Regions from separate parts of the Glutamicibacter sp. TV12E genome, predicted to be linked through region 1. Evidence: predicted binding sites of a transcription regulator. Region 1 holds the regulator's gene; the other holds the start of a gene.
What was found. The regulator Rex, encoded in region 1, represses fermentation and respiration genes when NADH is low (regulators of the CRP and FNR family bind a similar motif). The targets are predictions, from matches to a motif close to CTTGTGAANNNNTTCACAAG.

Region 1 (7,309 bases):
TTTCGCCGGAGGCATGCACCATGCCTCCAAGAACAAGGCGAGCGGATTCTGCATTTACAACGACGCGGCAGCCGCGATCCAGCGAATGCTTGATCAGGGTGCGCAACGAGTGGCCTACATCGATGTCGATGCCCACCACGGCGACGGCACAGAATCCATCTTTTGGGATGATGAACGGGTCCTGACAATTTCATTGCATGAGTCAGGGCTGTCCCTATTCCCGGGCACTGGGTTCGCCAATGACATTGGTGGCGAGCAGGCCCAAGGCAGCGCCGTGAATGTGGCTTTGCCTGCAATGACCGGGGACTCGGGGTGGATGCGGGCCTTCCACGCTATCGTTCCGCAGCTGATACACGCCTTCAAGCCAGAAATCATCGTGTCCCAGCATGGGTGTGACGCCCATCGAGATGATGACATGACCAACTTGAAGCTTTCGGTTGACGCGCAGCGCCAAGCGGCCTTGGATATTGCCCAGCTTGCAGACGATGTCTGCGAGGGGCGCTGGCTGGCGACCGGCGGCGGTGGATATAACATCACTGCTGTGGTGCCAAGAACCTGGACCCATTTGACCGCCATCGTCGCCGGCAAGCCCGTTCCGCTGCGTACGTATGTGCCTGAGACATTCCGCAGACACGTTCTTGAACGATACGGGCGCGCCGTGCCTTATCTCATGGGTGACGACGCGCAGTTGTGGTGGAGAAACTGGGAAGTCGGATACGACCCAGCTGACCCCGTGGACCGCACGATTATTGCGACGCGCAAGGAAATTTTCCCGCTCTACGGTCTGGATCCGTGGTTTGACTAGCCAGGATGCCTTGGCTGCAAGCATTCGACAGCGGAAATGCAGGGCGGAATGGATGGCCAAATCAATGACCATTTGATCATATGCCGTTAGGGTTATGTATGTGGCAATTGATGAAGTTTTTTCGGCGTTGGCAGAGCCAACCCGTCGCAAGATTATTGAAGCGCTCAAAAATGAGCCAAAAGCCGTGGGCGCGCTGGTCACCGAGCTGGAGATTTCCCAGCCAACGGTGTCCAAGCACCTGAAGGTATTGCGCGAGGCGCAGCTGGTCAGCATGGCCGCAGCTGGCCAACGTCGTATCTACAGTATTGATACTTCTGCGCTGGAGGACTTAGTGCATTGGTGCGCCGACTTGGTGCCCGTTCCGGAAGCCGAAGAGCAGCTGGTTGGCAATCAAGCGAATTCGCAGCTTGCGACTGCAACGAATCCAACAGCTCAGCAGATTGGCCGCAGCGTCGGGCGCGGATTGGAACAAGTCACCGGTAGAGCCCAGGAATTCCTGGAGCGGCTCCCTCGTTTTGGGCGCCGTCGCTAGCTGATCCTTCTAACTGTTCTGGCGCTGCCGGCAGCGTGGCAAGTGATTCACGTTACGGCCATGTTTCCGATTTATAACCGAGGATTTTTCCTCACGGTGCTCAGCGTGGGATTCTCATGAACGGGGCAGTGACGCCATGTGTGAGCTTCCTCAGGCGCTTGTTCCTGTCCCCTGATGAGGAGAGAAACTTGGACAAGCACTTAGCTTCGATTCGCGACGAAGTCTTCCGACGCAATCCCGGTGAAGCAGAATTCCACCAGGCCGTCACGGAAGTATTTGAAAGCCTTGAAGCGGTTTCGCTCAAGCACCCTGAATACGCCGAGGCCGCCATTCTGCAGCGCTTGTGCGAACCCGAGCGACAGATTATTTTCCGTGTGCCTTGGGTTGATGACCAGAACCGGGTTCAGATCAATCGCGGCTTCCGAGTTGAATTCAACTCCGCGCTGGGCCCCTACAAGGGCGGCCTGCGTTTCCACCCTTCGGTCTACCTTGGCATCGTCAAGTTCCTTGGCTTCGAGCAGATTTTTAAGAACTCCCTGACCGGCATGCCGATCGGCGGCGGCAAGGGCGGTTCGGACTTCGACCCTCGTGGCAAGTCCGATGGAGAAGTCATGCGCTTCTGCCAGTCCTTCATGACTGAGCTCTACCGCCACATCGGCGAATACACCGACGTGCCTGCCGGTGATATTGGCGTGGGTGGCCGAGAGATCGGCTACCTCTTCGGACAGTACAAGCGCATCACCAACCGCTACGAATCAGGGGTCTTGACCGGCAAGGGGCTGAGCTGGGGCGGATCATTGGTTCGTCCAGAAGCCACCGGCTATGGGGCCGTAATCTTCACCGAAGAGATGCTCAAGACTCGCGGGCAATCCTTCGACGGCCAGCGCGTTGTCGTTTCGGGCTCGGGCAATGTTGCCATCCATGCCATCGAGAAGGCCCAGGACCTCGGCGCCACGGTTGTCACCGCATCAGACTCTGCCGGTTTCATCATTGATGAAGGCGGCATTGACCTTGAACTGCTGCGCCAGATCAAGGAAGTCGAGCGAGGACGTATTTCTGAATACGCGCAGCGTCGTGGCACCAGCAATGTCACGTACGTTGCTGGGGGCAGCGTATGGGACGTGGCGGGCACCGTGGCGTTGCCATGCGCCACACAGAACGAGCTCGGCGAAGACGCAGCCAAGAAGATGGTCGCCGCTGGCACCATCGCTGTTGCAGAAGGCGCCAACATGCCGACCACGGCCGAAGCCACCGCCATCTTCCAGGGTGCCGGCGTGCTCTTTGGCCCAGGCAAGGCCGCCAACGCCGGTGGCGTGGCCACCTCCGCGTTGGAGATGCAGCAGAATGCCAGCCGTGATTCGTGGAGCTTCGAACACACCGAACGCCGACTCAGCGAAATCATGGTCGGTATTCACGACAGCTGTGCTGCCACCGCCGATGAATACGGCATTCCCGGCAATTACGTCGCTGGCGCAAACATCGCCGGATTCGTGAAAGTTGCCGATGCCATGCTTGCGCAGGGCGTGATCTAAGAAAACAGTTTGTTGCGATCCGCACGGTATCCCTCGTTGAGCTGGGACTTGCCGTGCGGATTGTCTCGTTTAGGCAACAAAATTTTGATTCTGAAGAGTCCTGAAGTGTTTCGTGATGCAAAAGTTACTAAAGTGCGATTAGACTAGGACAAAGCGAACGTGAACCAGATCGCCGATGTTGATCCAAAGTCGTGTAAGTTCACCTTCGCTAGTAACGCGACGAAATAGAGATCAGCGTCAGGAGAATATCCCGCATGACGGATAAACAGAATTTTGCAGGAGCCCGTTTCATGACGGTGGCCGAAGTGGCTGACATGATGCGCGTTTCCAAAATGACGGTTTATCGGCTGATTCACGCAGGCGATCTGCCTGCCGTTCAGTTCGGCCGCTCCTATCGCGTTCCAGAGAACGCTGTGGAATCCTACCTCAGTGCTGCGGCCATTGATCCGCAGCACGGTACCGGTTCTTACGGTCGATAGTCCGCGCGATGGTCAGAGCATGGCCGAAAAGCGGGTAATCTATTAAGGAACGTTTAACGTCCGGTCAACCTTGTCTTTTTGCTTGCTTGCAAGCAGATGCTTTAGGTTGACGCATTTAATTAGTTTGTGAGGAACCACTATGGGCTCTGTTATCAAGAAGCGCCGCAAGCGTATGTCCAAGAAGAAGCACCGTAAATTGCTTCGTAAGACTCGCCACCAGCGTCGCAATAAGAAGTAAATCTACTTCGAGCATTTTGCCGCCAGGCAATCATCGCCACCGATTCGCAGGTCACCTGCAAACGGTGGCGATTGCTTTATCCAAAAGGTTCCAAGGCCCGCTACGAGCCGGAACGACGCAGAATTGAGCGCCTGGCAGCCCACAAGGCACCGAGCACGCCAGCGGCGCGCAGACCGAACTTCGCCGCCCGCTGACCGGTGCGGAAGTCATAGACCTGCCAGCCGCGACGCTTGGCATAGGCACGCAACCGGGCATCGGGATTGATGCAGACGGGATGCCCTACAGCTTCCAGCAGTGGCACGTCGTTATAGGAATCCGAGTACGCCCAAGAACGCGACAGCGAGATGCCACGCGCCTTGGCCAAGGACCTGACAGCCTGCGCCTTTTCGGCCGCATGCAAGATCGGGCTAGCCAAAGCTCCGGTATACAAACCATCGCGGCTCTCCACGACGGTGCCCAATGCGCCGGAAAGTTCGAGGCGATCTGCAATGACATTCGCCACTTCCAGGGGAGTAGCGGTGACCAGCCAAACTTCACGGCCGACGCGCAAATGCTGGCGGGCAATCGCCACCGTGCCCGACCACAACTTCGGCTCGATGTATTCGTCATAAATCTCGTTGCCGATTTGTTCAATCTCGGCCACGGGGATGCCTCGAACCATCATCAGCGCCCGGTCACGAATCTGATGGATGTCTCCCAGATGCTCGCCTCGTGCGGCGAAGCGCAATTGCTTCAACGCGAACCAGAGGATCTCACGAAGCTGGAAGAAGCGATGCTCACGGAGCTTGCGGGCCAGCAAATATAGCGAGGCACCACGAACCAAGGTGTTATCCACATCAAAAAATGCGGCAACAGTTCCAGGAGCTTGGGCTTCGGTGCGAGCGGAGGCGTTATCGGTGGAAGGCATTTGATCCAGTTTATTTCATCGTAAAGTTCAAGCGCGGTTACGGCTCGTGAGATTATAGTCAGGTGAGTACATTGCATCAGATTCAGCTGTTGGTTCGTAAAGACTGCCATCTTTGCCACGCGGCACGCGCAACAGTTGCTGAGGTAACGAGCCGCTTGAACATGGAATTTTCTGAACTTGACATTGACGAGCACCCAGAACTTCTGTACAAGCACCATGAGGAAGTACCGGTGTTATTTATCGATGGGCAGGTCAAAGACTTCTGGACTATTGACCCGCAACGGCTAGAACGTCTGCTCAGCAACTAGCCGCGGTGGCAAAGCTGACTACGCATCGTGCTCGATTAGCCCATTGGAAAGTGCAGGAGTACAAAGATGTCTGAGCTTGAAGCTCGTGTCCTGCCTGAAGCCACGTTGGCGCGACTCACACAGTATTTACGGGCACTGAATGCGCTGGAAGCCCAAGGTCTGGAACGAACCAGCTCCGGGGTGCTGGCCAAGGAAGCGGGCGTGAACCCTTCGATCCTGCGCAAAGACCTTTCCTGGCTTGGATCTTACGGTACTCGTGGCGTCGGCTACGTCGTACGCGAGCTGGCAGAACACATCAGCAGGACCCTTGGGCTGAACCAGGATTGGAAAGTCGCCATTGTTGGCGCCGGTAACCTTGGCCGCGCCTTGAGCGGGTATGCAGGATTCACTTCGCGAGGTTTCAACGTCAAGGCCATTTTTGATGTTGACCCTGCACTCATTGGTGAGCCAGTCGGTGAGCTGCGGGTGGAATCCGTTAGCGACCTTGCATCAGTCATAGACCGTGAAGAAATCAACATCGTGGTTCTCGCAGTGCCCGGCGACGCTGCCCAAGACCTGGTCTATGCGCTTGCTGAATTATCGGTGCGATCGGTACTTTCATTTGCGCCGAAGCCATTGAAAGTTCCAGCCGGCATGAACCTGCGCAGGGTCGACCTTTCTACGGAACTCCAGATTTTGGCCTACTTGGCGGTCCAAGGCTAGGACCGCGGCGGTACGCAAAAAGCGGTGCCATTTCGTCAAAGCTGACGAAATGGCACCGCTTGCTGCTTAACGGCTCGGGCTGAGCTTCCGTTTACCGGTAGCCTGCTCGACGCGCCATGCGGCGCTGCGCGATGTATTCCGATGAAGGACGCAACCACGCGAAGACCACGCCAGCGATGCCGAGGAGGATGCCGATAATGTACACGGCGTTCAAGGCCCCGGCCTGGCTATCGGCAAACATGCTGATCATTGGCACGGACGTGAACAGGCCCAACAAGGACAAGGCTGCCAAGATGGTGGCGATGATGCGCATGGCGCCAACACCACGGCCAACAAAGAATCCGACGAGGAAGTACAAAATCACCGAAATGACCGCACCCACCAGGGCAAAGCTGGTCATCATGGTGTTGGCCTGGGAAATGAACGCTTCTGGGCTGCTCATCATCTGCTGCAAGGTGGGATCCTGGGCCATCTCAGGAGTCGACTGCATCTGGGTCTGCAATTCTTGCTCAACCATCGACCACTGGGAAGAAACCATGTTGCCAAACATGTTGGAGGTGGAAATCATCCAGCTGGAAATTGCCCCGACGATGCCTGAGAGCAGAATTAGCAGGAATGAAATCTGCAGGGTCTTCGGCCGCTCAGCTGGTGGCTGCACGGCGGCATAGCCGCCCTGGTCCGGGTATTGGTTGAAACCAGGTGCCACGGGGGACTGGCCGTAGGGGTTCTGCCCGTACTGCGGCTGCGGTTGCGTGTAGGGGTTTTCGCCATATGGGTTCGGATTCGGGCTCTGAGCCCCAGATTCCGGGTTGTATGGTTGGCCCGGTTGATTCGGATCGTAGTTGCTCATGGTTCATCGTCCTTTTGTTCGTCTTGCCTTTATACCCAAGCCTAGTGGGACAACTTTGTGAGCGAGCCCTCCGAAAGGATGGTTTTTCCATATGGGAATCCCATGCATGCGCTGTGAATAGTTGACGGTGGACACAATATGTCTATTTCGAACTGAATTTTTGAGACACTGGAAGCATGCCTTTATCGACCGTCCATTTGTTGCGCCACGGGGAAGTTTTCAACCCTGACCGTATTCTCTACGGACGGATCCCCGGTTTCGGGCTTTCGGATCTCGGTTTCAAGATGGCTGATGCTGCTGGCGAATTCTTCGCGCAGCGCCAAGCCGACGGGGCCAATGTGGTCCGGCTTGTAGCCTCACCGCTGATCCGTGCGCAGCAGACCGCTGCACCGACAAGCCGTGCCCTGGACCTTCCGATTCATACTGAAGATCGTGTCATCGAAGCGGGCAATAAGCTCCAGGGCCTGTCCAAGGTCGCAGACCACCTCCGCCAGCCGAAGTACTGGCCGCTGCTGGTCAACCCGCTGAAGCCTTCATGGGGCGAGCCTTATGCGGAGCAGGTGCAGCGCATGCGCGAAGCCATGGATGACCACCGTCGGGCGGCTGTTGCCGAACACGGCGAAGGCGCCGAGATCATTATCGTCAGCCACCAGCTGCCTATCTGGGTAACCCGCCGCGAAGCTGAGAAGAAGCCCCTGTGGCATGACCCTCGCCAGCGGGAATGCACCCTGGCATCCATCACCAGCTTTGATTTTGAAGGGGACGAATTAGTCTCCGTGCGATACACCGAACCATGCCCCGAGCTGTTGGCCGGTGCCGCAAATATCCCGGGAGCCTAAGGAAATGACTGATCCTGTGCCTAATCCTCGCAATCTGAGCCGTCGCACGATGTTGCGTTCGCTGATGGTAGCTGCCGCCATTGTTCCCTTGGCGGCTTGCAGCGGCAAGGAGGATTC
Region 2 (7,309 bases), 980 kb from region 1:
ACTTGCAGATGCCGGCTCAATAGCGCGGACACCTTGGAGGTTCATATCCAACCCTAGTAGCCGATTCGTCAAGCTAGGCTTCATTTAGCCATTGAGCGTAATATTTCCTGACCTTTGCGAGTTTCGGGTCAATAATCACGCGGCAGTATCCGACATCTTGGTTCGCAGAGTAATAATCCTGGTGAATTTGCTCTGCCGGGTAGAAATCTTTGGACTCTTCTATGGTAGTGACGATCGGATTAGTGTAAAAGGACGCAAACTTGTCCTTAGCCGCAATGAATTGCTCGCGCTGCTGATCATCGAGCGGGAACATCGCCGAACGATATTGGGTGCCCACGTCATAGCCCTGGCGATTGAGCGTAGTTGGGTCGTGAACGGTGAAGAACATGTCCAAGATGACTTCAGCGGGCACGATCTGTGGATCAAAGATGACGGCGACGCCCTCGGCGTGGCCGGTGGTTCCGGAGCAGACCTGTCGATAGTCCGGATCGCTGGTGTGCCCGCCGATGTATCCGGAGATGACTGCATGGACGCCACGCGTGCGCTGGTAAACCGCATCCAGGCACCAGAAGCAACCGCCGGCCAGGACGAAGGTCGTCAGCTTGGTGTCTTCGAGCTGCAGTGATGGACTGAAATGATGTGGTGATTGAAGGCTGAGAATACTCACATAGTTCATAACGATGCGGCGTTGCATTCTGTTCCAACCCTGTTGGCAACGCGTAGGGTTGTTGATATGCAGAGCAAGGCAAATAACTCGCAAGAACCGGGGAAGAAGAATCAAAACCCGGACGCTGCTGCGCTTAAGCCCGTTACCGATGAAGAAGTGATGCAGTCCGAGGAATCCGCTCCCTCGGCGCCAACTACTTTGGGTAATGTCCTTGAAGCAGTGGAAGAGCTTTGGCCACATTCCTTGGCCGAGGACTGGGACGCCGTAGGACTGGTAACCGGTCGTACCGGCCAGCCGGTCTCGAAAGTCGTCATGGCAGTGGATCCAACGCTGGAAGTGATTGAAGATGCGATCGAGCGTGGGGCCGATCTGCTGATTACTCACCACCCGCTGCTCCTGCGTGGTGTGACCCAGGTGGCTGGCACGAGCTTCAAGGGCGAAGCTATACATCGGCTCATCGAAACTGGGACCGCATTGCTGACGGCACACACAAATGCCGATAGCGCTATCGGGGGAGTAAACGACGCGCTGGCCGATGCCTTTGGGCTTAAGGATTGCGTGCCGCTGGTTGATTCGAAGGACGGCCTGCCTGAAGAAGGCTTGGGCCGTGTGGGCTTCTTGGAGAAGCCAATGAAGCTCGAGGATTTCGCGGAACGTGTTTACACGGTGCTGCCGGTGGTGGCCGGTGGTGTGCGTGTTGCCGGAGACCGGACCGGGATTATTCGAAAAGTCGCCCTATGCGGCGGCGCCGGTGATTCGCTCTTTGACGCGGTGCGTTCACACCAGGCCGATGTATACGTCACCGCGGATTTGCGCCACCACCCGGCGAGCGAAGCACGCGAAGCAGCCAATGGAGGGTTCCCGTACCTCATCGATGTATCGCACTTTGCCTCCGAATGGGTGTGGCTTTCGGCGGGAGCCCGCGCCCTGGGGAACGTGCTCAATGATTTGGGGCATGCCGTGGAGATTGAAATTTCACAGGTCAATAGCGATCCATGGGACTTTGTCCTGACTCCATAGTTGGGCATAAAAGCGGTCAACTTGATTGTCTGGCTGCTCCTCGTAGGAAACGGCTTGAGATCGCCGCGGGCAAAGCTTCTGGATACCCTCCTGGATTCACTTCCGGGAGGGTTTCTTTGCGCTCGATGGGTTCGCGGTTAAGGGAGCCCGGTTCTTTACTTGAAAGTCATAGCTTCTATAACCTTTCTGCAACGATTTGAATATTGATGCGTAAACTGTCGAAACCTTGTGATTAGCTGGAAGCCTACGATTGACTTTCTATGGGGGAAAATTGAACGAGGTAGGATCCGATTTTGGGCGTGCCGCCATGGGAGGATTCCAGGGCTTCTGCCCGGAATGCGGAGCGGTGAGTCCCATTTTTGACAGTGAATCACAGGCAGAAGACTTCGAATACTCGCATCGTGCAAAGCATGAGAACGATTAGCCTGGTTTAACTGACCAGCATTGCGTGTTAGGCGCCAAGGCATCGGCGGATCAACCCTTGGCTGACTGCCCGGCGATGACGATCGATTGGTTGTACCGGTCGCAGGCCTACTGCCGTGGCATCATTAGCCACTAGACGGACTACTTGGTTGGGCAGGGACATGCTGCATCATTTGGAAATCTGGGTCGACGATTTAGCAACTAGTACGGCATCGCTGGGCTGGCTGCTGACACAGCTTGGCTATCGCATCCAATCGCAATGGGACAACGGCATAAGCTATCAGCACGGCAGCCATTACATCGTTTTGGAATCTGGGCCAGATGTCCGGCATGAACTTCATGATCGGCGCTTGCCGGGGTTGAATCATCTGGCTTTTAGCCTGCCGAGCGCACAACTAGTTGAAACCATTGCAGCTGATGCCCTCAACCATGGATTCACCATGATGTTTGCGGATAAGCATCCGCATGCCGGAGGCCCCGATCACTACGCGGCCTATTTAGAGGATCAAGCCGGCTTCGAAGTGGAACTAGTTGCAGCACCAGCCTCAGGGGAAAACTAAAAGGCCCGGCGATTTTGCGCCTTGCTGACGATGGGCGTGGCCGTCCCAGCGAAATCTCCAGTAAGTGGCCAGAGTCCGCTGGGCTATTTGGCGGTGGTGAACTGGTGGTCCTCGGGAAGCAAGATGTTCAGTGCTCGTCCCTTCTTGTCCTCAACGAGAGACGCCTCCCACTTGGATCTAATCAGCTGGACCAGCTCATCGGCAGTCGCTGGCTCGGTCTCTTGCTGAACCAGGAACCGGGCAACTTCGCCGCGGGTGTGCTTGGCAAAATGGGAAACGACTTTCGGCACGCCGTTGCGCAACTGGAAAACATTGATGGCAACGCTGTTTCCGTTACTTGGCTTATAGGCGGCGGCATAAGTGCTGGAGCGGGCATCAATGACCAGCTGGTCTGCAGCGGCTTCATCGAGAATCGCAGCGAGCCGCTTTTTCCACCAGGTGGCTAGCTTGCCCAGGGGCTCCAATTTCACGGACATGGACAGCCGGTATGGGGGAATGCGGTCGGCAAAGCGCACCGCGCCCCATAGTGCGGAAATCACGACGATGCTCTGATCAGCGCGCCGTTGCGCTTCAGGGCTGAGCGTCGAATAGCCCAGCGCTTCAAAGAGCACGCCAGAATAAATGTCGTGGGCCTTGGCGGCAGGCTCTACGTGCAAATTGATATTGCGAGCGACTTCGTTCGCCAAGGAAGCGCCAACGCCCAAAACGTCCATGGCATCCGCCCGGCCGGAAACCTCAGCCAAGGCTCCGAGCACTTGATGGCGATCATCGCTCAGTTCAGGAAACGAGAGGTCTGCAAGGTCGAACGGGGAACCTTCAGCATGAGCGGTTTTACCTTCTGAAGGTGGCAACAAAATAAGCACGCCTTCCAGCTTATCTGAGGACAGCGAGGAATCCCGGTTGATGAATAACGGCACGACCTGGCCCTTTGGCCAGGCGGCAATTGGCTGTGCCTGTGTCGAAGGGCTCGCAGCTGCTGTTAGCTGGGGCGAACTGCCGGGGCTAGAATGGTTAACGAATGGGATGGCCAGACGGTCGCGTGGCAAGTTATTGCCCCGAGGAACGTCCGGGCTCCACAGAACAGGGTGGTGGGTAACGCCCACTCGGGGCAACCCGCAGGCTAGTGCCACAGAAAATAGACCGCCAGGCTTCCTGGTAAGGGTGAAACGGTGGTGTAAGAGACCACCAGCGTTCCGGGTGACCGGAATGGCTCGGTAAACCCCACTCGGAGCAAGGTCAGACAGACTGCGTTATGAGGGCTGTTCGCCCCATGCAGTCGGGTGGACCGCTAGAGGCTGCCGGCAACGGCAGTCGTAGATAGATGACCGTCCCGCTTCGGCGCGACAAAACCCGGCGTATCGGCCATCCCATTCATCTCCTCCAGCCTTTCGGGTGAGAAGTTTCACAGTGACTCGTGCCCTGAATTTTTCTGCGCCGTTTAGAATGGAAGGCGTACTTAGTACTTGCGAGGATGATCCTGTAGACCTCGTACCACCGCAAAAGCAATGGTGCTTCCCACGGTGCCAACCGACTTTATGGATCTGCGAGTCGGCTGAATTGGAAGGATTTTCTGTGACCCAGCAGTCTGTCGTTGCCCAGCAAGAATGGAGCGGGCGCGAAGAGCTCGCCGAGGCCATGATTCCACTGATCGGACGCCTGTACCGCAAGAACAATGTGGTGCCCTCCGTATATGGCCGCAAGCTGATCAACCAGTCCGCCATCGACATCATCAAGGCGCACCGCGTAGTACGCCGCATTGATGGCGAAGAGCTAAGCCTGAAGGCAACCAAAGCAATCCTCGACGAGATCGAGACGCTGAATGTTGGATCGGTATCCGTTGACCTTGGCCGTTTGAACAAGAAGTTCAAGGAATCCGGTTCTGTTGACCTGAATGCATTCCTGAGCAACGAACTTGGCGACAAAGTTGGCCAGGCCGGTGCCACTGATGCAGAACCAAAGGACGTCGTCCTCTACGGCTTCGGCCGCATTGGCCGCCTGCTCGCCCGCATCCTCATCGAACGCGGCGGCTACGGCCTGCGCCTTCGCGCCATCGTGGTCCGCAAGGGCTCGGACGATGACATCGTCAAGCGCGCTTCGCTGCTGCGCCGCGACTCGGTCCACGGTCGCTTCGAAGGCTCGATCACCGTCGATGAGGAGAACAACACCATCCTCGCCAACGGCACCCTGATCAAGGTCATCTACTCGAATGATCCGACCACCGTCGACTACACCGCGCACGGCATCGACAACGCCATCGTCGTTGACAACACCGGCCGCTGGCGCGATGAAGCCGGCCTGTCCCAGCACCTGCAGGCCAAGGGCGTTGCCCGCGTTCTGCTGACCGCACCGGGCAAGGGCGACTTGAAGAACATCGTTCACGGAATCAACGATTCCTGGATCACCGCCGAGGACAAGATCGTTACCGCGGCCTCGTGCACCACCAACGCGATCACCCCAGTGCTCAAGGCGCTGAACGACAAGTTCGGTGTGAGCCACGGACACGTCGAGACCGTTCACTCGTTCACCAACGACCAGAACCTGATCGACAACTTCCACAAGGGCGAACGCCGCGGCCGCGCCGCAGCGCTGAACATGGTGATCACCGAAACTGGTGCCGCCAAGGCCGTGGCCAAGGCCCTGCCAGAGTTCGAAGGCAAGTTGACCGGCAACGCCATCCGCGTACCAACCCCGGATGTCTCCATGGCCATCTTGAACTTGAACCTGGAGAGCGAGACCACAAAGGAAGAGCTGAACGCCTACCTTCGCGAGACTTCGCTGACTTCGAACCTGCACAAGCAGATCGACTACATCGACTCTCCTGAGGTGGTTTCCACCGACTTCGTCGGCTCGCGCCGTGCTGGCATCGTCGACGGCCTGGCTACCATCGTCTCGGGCAAGAACGCTGTTGTCTACGTTTGGTACGACAACGAGTTCGGCTACTCCTGCCAGGTGGTGCGTGTGATCGAATCGATCGCCGGCACCCATCCGGTAGCAGTTCCAGCTCTGAAGGCTGAAGCAGTCACCGCCTAAGGCCGTATCGCCGTAGCCTCGGGACCATGCCCGCGCACAGTGCGCAGGTGCATGGTCCCGAAGTTTTAACCAGCTACGGCATCCTCGTGGCAAGATCCCGCAGGCACCGCCAAGCGCCCCTGGCTGTTACGCTCTGTACCAGGGACCATGGCGGAAGGCAGGCAGATGGAACGCGAAAGGCTCTTATCGGCCCGGATGGCCAGCCAATTGTTGTCCGCGCCTGCCAGATCCACGCTAGAAGCCGCTGGGCACCTGCTGGCTACCCAGTCGCAGGACTTTATTGCTGGTCGATATGCACTGGCCCAGCGCGTTGACCCGATGCCAAGCAGGGCACAAGTCGACCAGTTTTTTAACGATGGCTTGATTGTTCGCTCGTGGACCATGCGTGGAACTCTGCATTGCTGCCTGTCCCAAGACGCACAATGGCTGGTGCAATTGGCCAAGGAACGCACCTTGCGTTCAGCTGCTGCCAGGCATCGAGAATTGCAGATTGATCCTGCGGCCATTGAACAAGCAGCCCAGATCATCCATGCCTATCTGGCGGAAGCGGGAGCGGCCAGCAGGACGGCGATTTTTGAACAACTGAGCAACAAGGAATCGGCACGAGCAATCAGCGAGGCACGCACTTGCTGCTCGCATTGGTTCTGCACGGCTTGATTTGCCTCGGGCCGATTCCGGAAGGCGCCAAGCTGGTAGCCCAGGACTTCGTGCTCGCAGAGCAATGGATCAGCAAGCATCATGTTCCCGATAGCCCGATACAGGAATTGCTGTTGCGCTATTTGGGTTCCCATGCTCCTGCGACCTTGCGGGATGCCGCCTGGTATGCCGGGCAAACGCTGACAACCATCCGCACGGCGGCCGCGGAACTGGGTCGTGAACTGGTCAGCGTGGGAAAGAACGAGCGCGGCGAGGACTTTTTCGTGGTCCAGGGCTCGGCAGCCCATCAAGCCTTCGAATCATCAGGCGCGCCGCGACTTCCCACCCGTTTGCTCGGAACCTTTGACGAGTACTATCTCTCTTGGGCCGATCGCAGCCTGGTGGCCGATGAATCGATGCAGAAGCAGATCACGCCAGGGAAGAACGGGATGTTCAATGCATTCTGGCTTGAGCAAGGCAGGGCCTGTGGCCTATGGAATGCAAATATAGCGCCGACCGATGCTCTCGGTGCGGCGCTACATCAGCGGTATATCGACTTCCGGACTACTGCATAAGCAGCTAGAAGGCTAATGGCCGAAAGGATCCTCATCGGTCCCGGGCAGCCAAGTGTTCCCTGGTACGCCCCAGCCCAGCGCCTTCTTGGCTTTCTTCCACCGCTTATCCCAGCGCGGCTGCAGCTTGTCTACATACAGAAAGCCATCAAGGTGGTCGTATTCGTGCTGCATGATGCGGGCGAACCAATCGTGGGCTTCAAAAGCGATCGGCTGGCCAAATTCATCGAAGCCCTCCACCTTGGCGTATTCGGCACGCTTGAGCGGGTAGTTCAGCCCAGGTACGGACAAGCAGCCTTCGGACTCGTCATCAACGTCAGCTGGCGCCTGTGAAACCTTGGATAGGGTCAGCTTGGGGTTGATGATCACACCGCGTTCAGGAGCAGAGTCCTGGTCGGCAA

Region 2: the regulator Rex is predicted to act here: its motif matches at 4,060-4,079, upstream of ACT7DV_RS15880 (glyceraldehyde-3-phosphate dehydrogenase).

Annotation. Positions count from the first base shown of each region.
Region 1 covers NZ_JBQVVF010000001.1:2,345,370-2,352,678, forward strand. Annotated here, with positions in the region: gene ACT7DV_RS10950 (acetoin utilization protein AcuC) at 1-805, shown strand, start outside; gene ACT7DV_RS10955 (ArsR/SmtB family transcription factor) at 900-1,337, shown strand; gene gdhA (NADP-specific glutamate dehydrogenase) at 1,526-2,869, shown strand; gene ACT7DV_RS10965 (helix-turn-helix domain-containing protein) at 3,124-3,348, shown strand; gene ACT7DV_RS10970 (30S ribosomal protein bS22) at 3,488-3,586, shown strand; gene ACT7DV_RS10975 (HAD family hydrolase) at 3,687-4,493, opposite strand; gene ACT7DV_RS10980 (glutaredoxin family protein) at 4,556-4,801, shown strand; gene ACT7DV_RS10985 (redox-sensing transcriptional repressor Rex) at 4,868-5,503, shown strand; gene ACT7DV_RS10990 (hypothetical protein) at 5,595-6,353, opposite strand; gene ACT7DV_RS10995 (histidine phosphatase family protein) at 6,530-7,192, shown strand; gene ACT7DV_RS11000 (TlpA family protein disulfide reductase) at 7,197-7,309, shown strand, end outside.
Region 2 covers NZ_JBQVVF010000001.1:3,327,861-3,335,169, reverse strand. Annotated here, with positions in the region: gene msrA (peptide-methionine (S)-S-oxide reductase MsrA) at 74-601, opposite strand; gene ACT7DV_RS15900 (Nif3-like dinuclear metal center hexameric protein) at 827-1,687, shown strand; gene ACT7DV_RS15895 (VOC family protein) at 2,272-2,670, shown strand; gene ACT7DV_RS15890 (YaaA family protein) at 2,754-3,587, opposite strand; RNA gene rnpB (RNase P RNA component class A) at 3,690-4,044, shown strand; gene ACT7DV_RS15880 (glyceraldehyde-3-phosphate dehydrogenase) at 4,243-5,700, shown strand; gene ACT7DV_RS15875 (DNA glycosylase AlkZ-like family protein) at 5,866-6,357, shown strand; gene ACT7DV_RS15870 (DNA glycosylase AlkZ-like family protein) at 6,327-6,911, shown strand; gene def (peptide deformylase) at 6,924-7,309, opposite strand, start outside.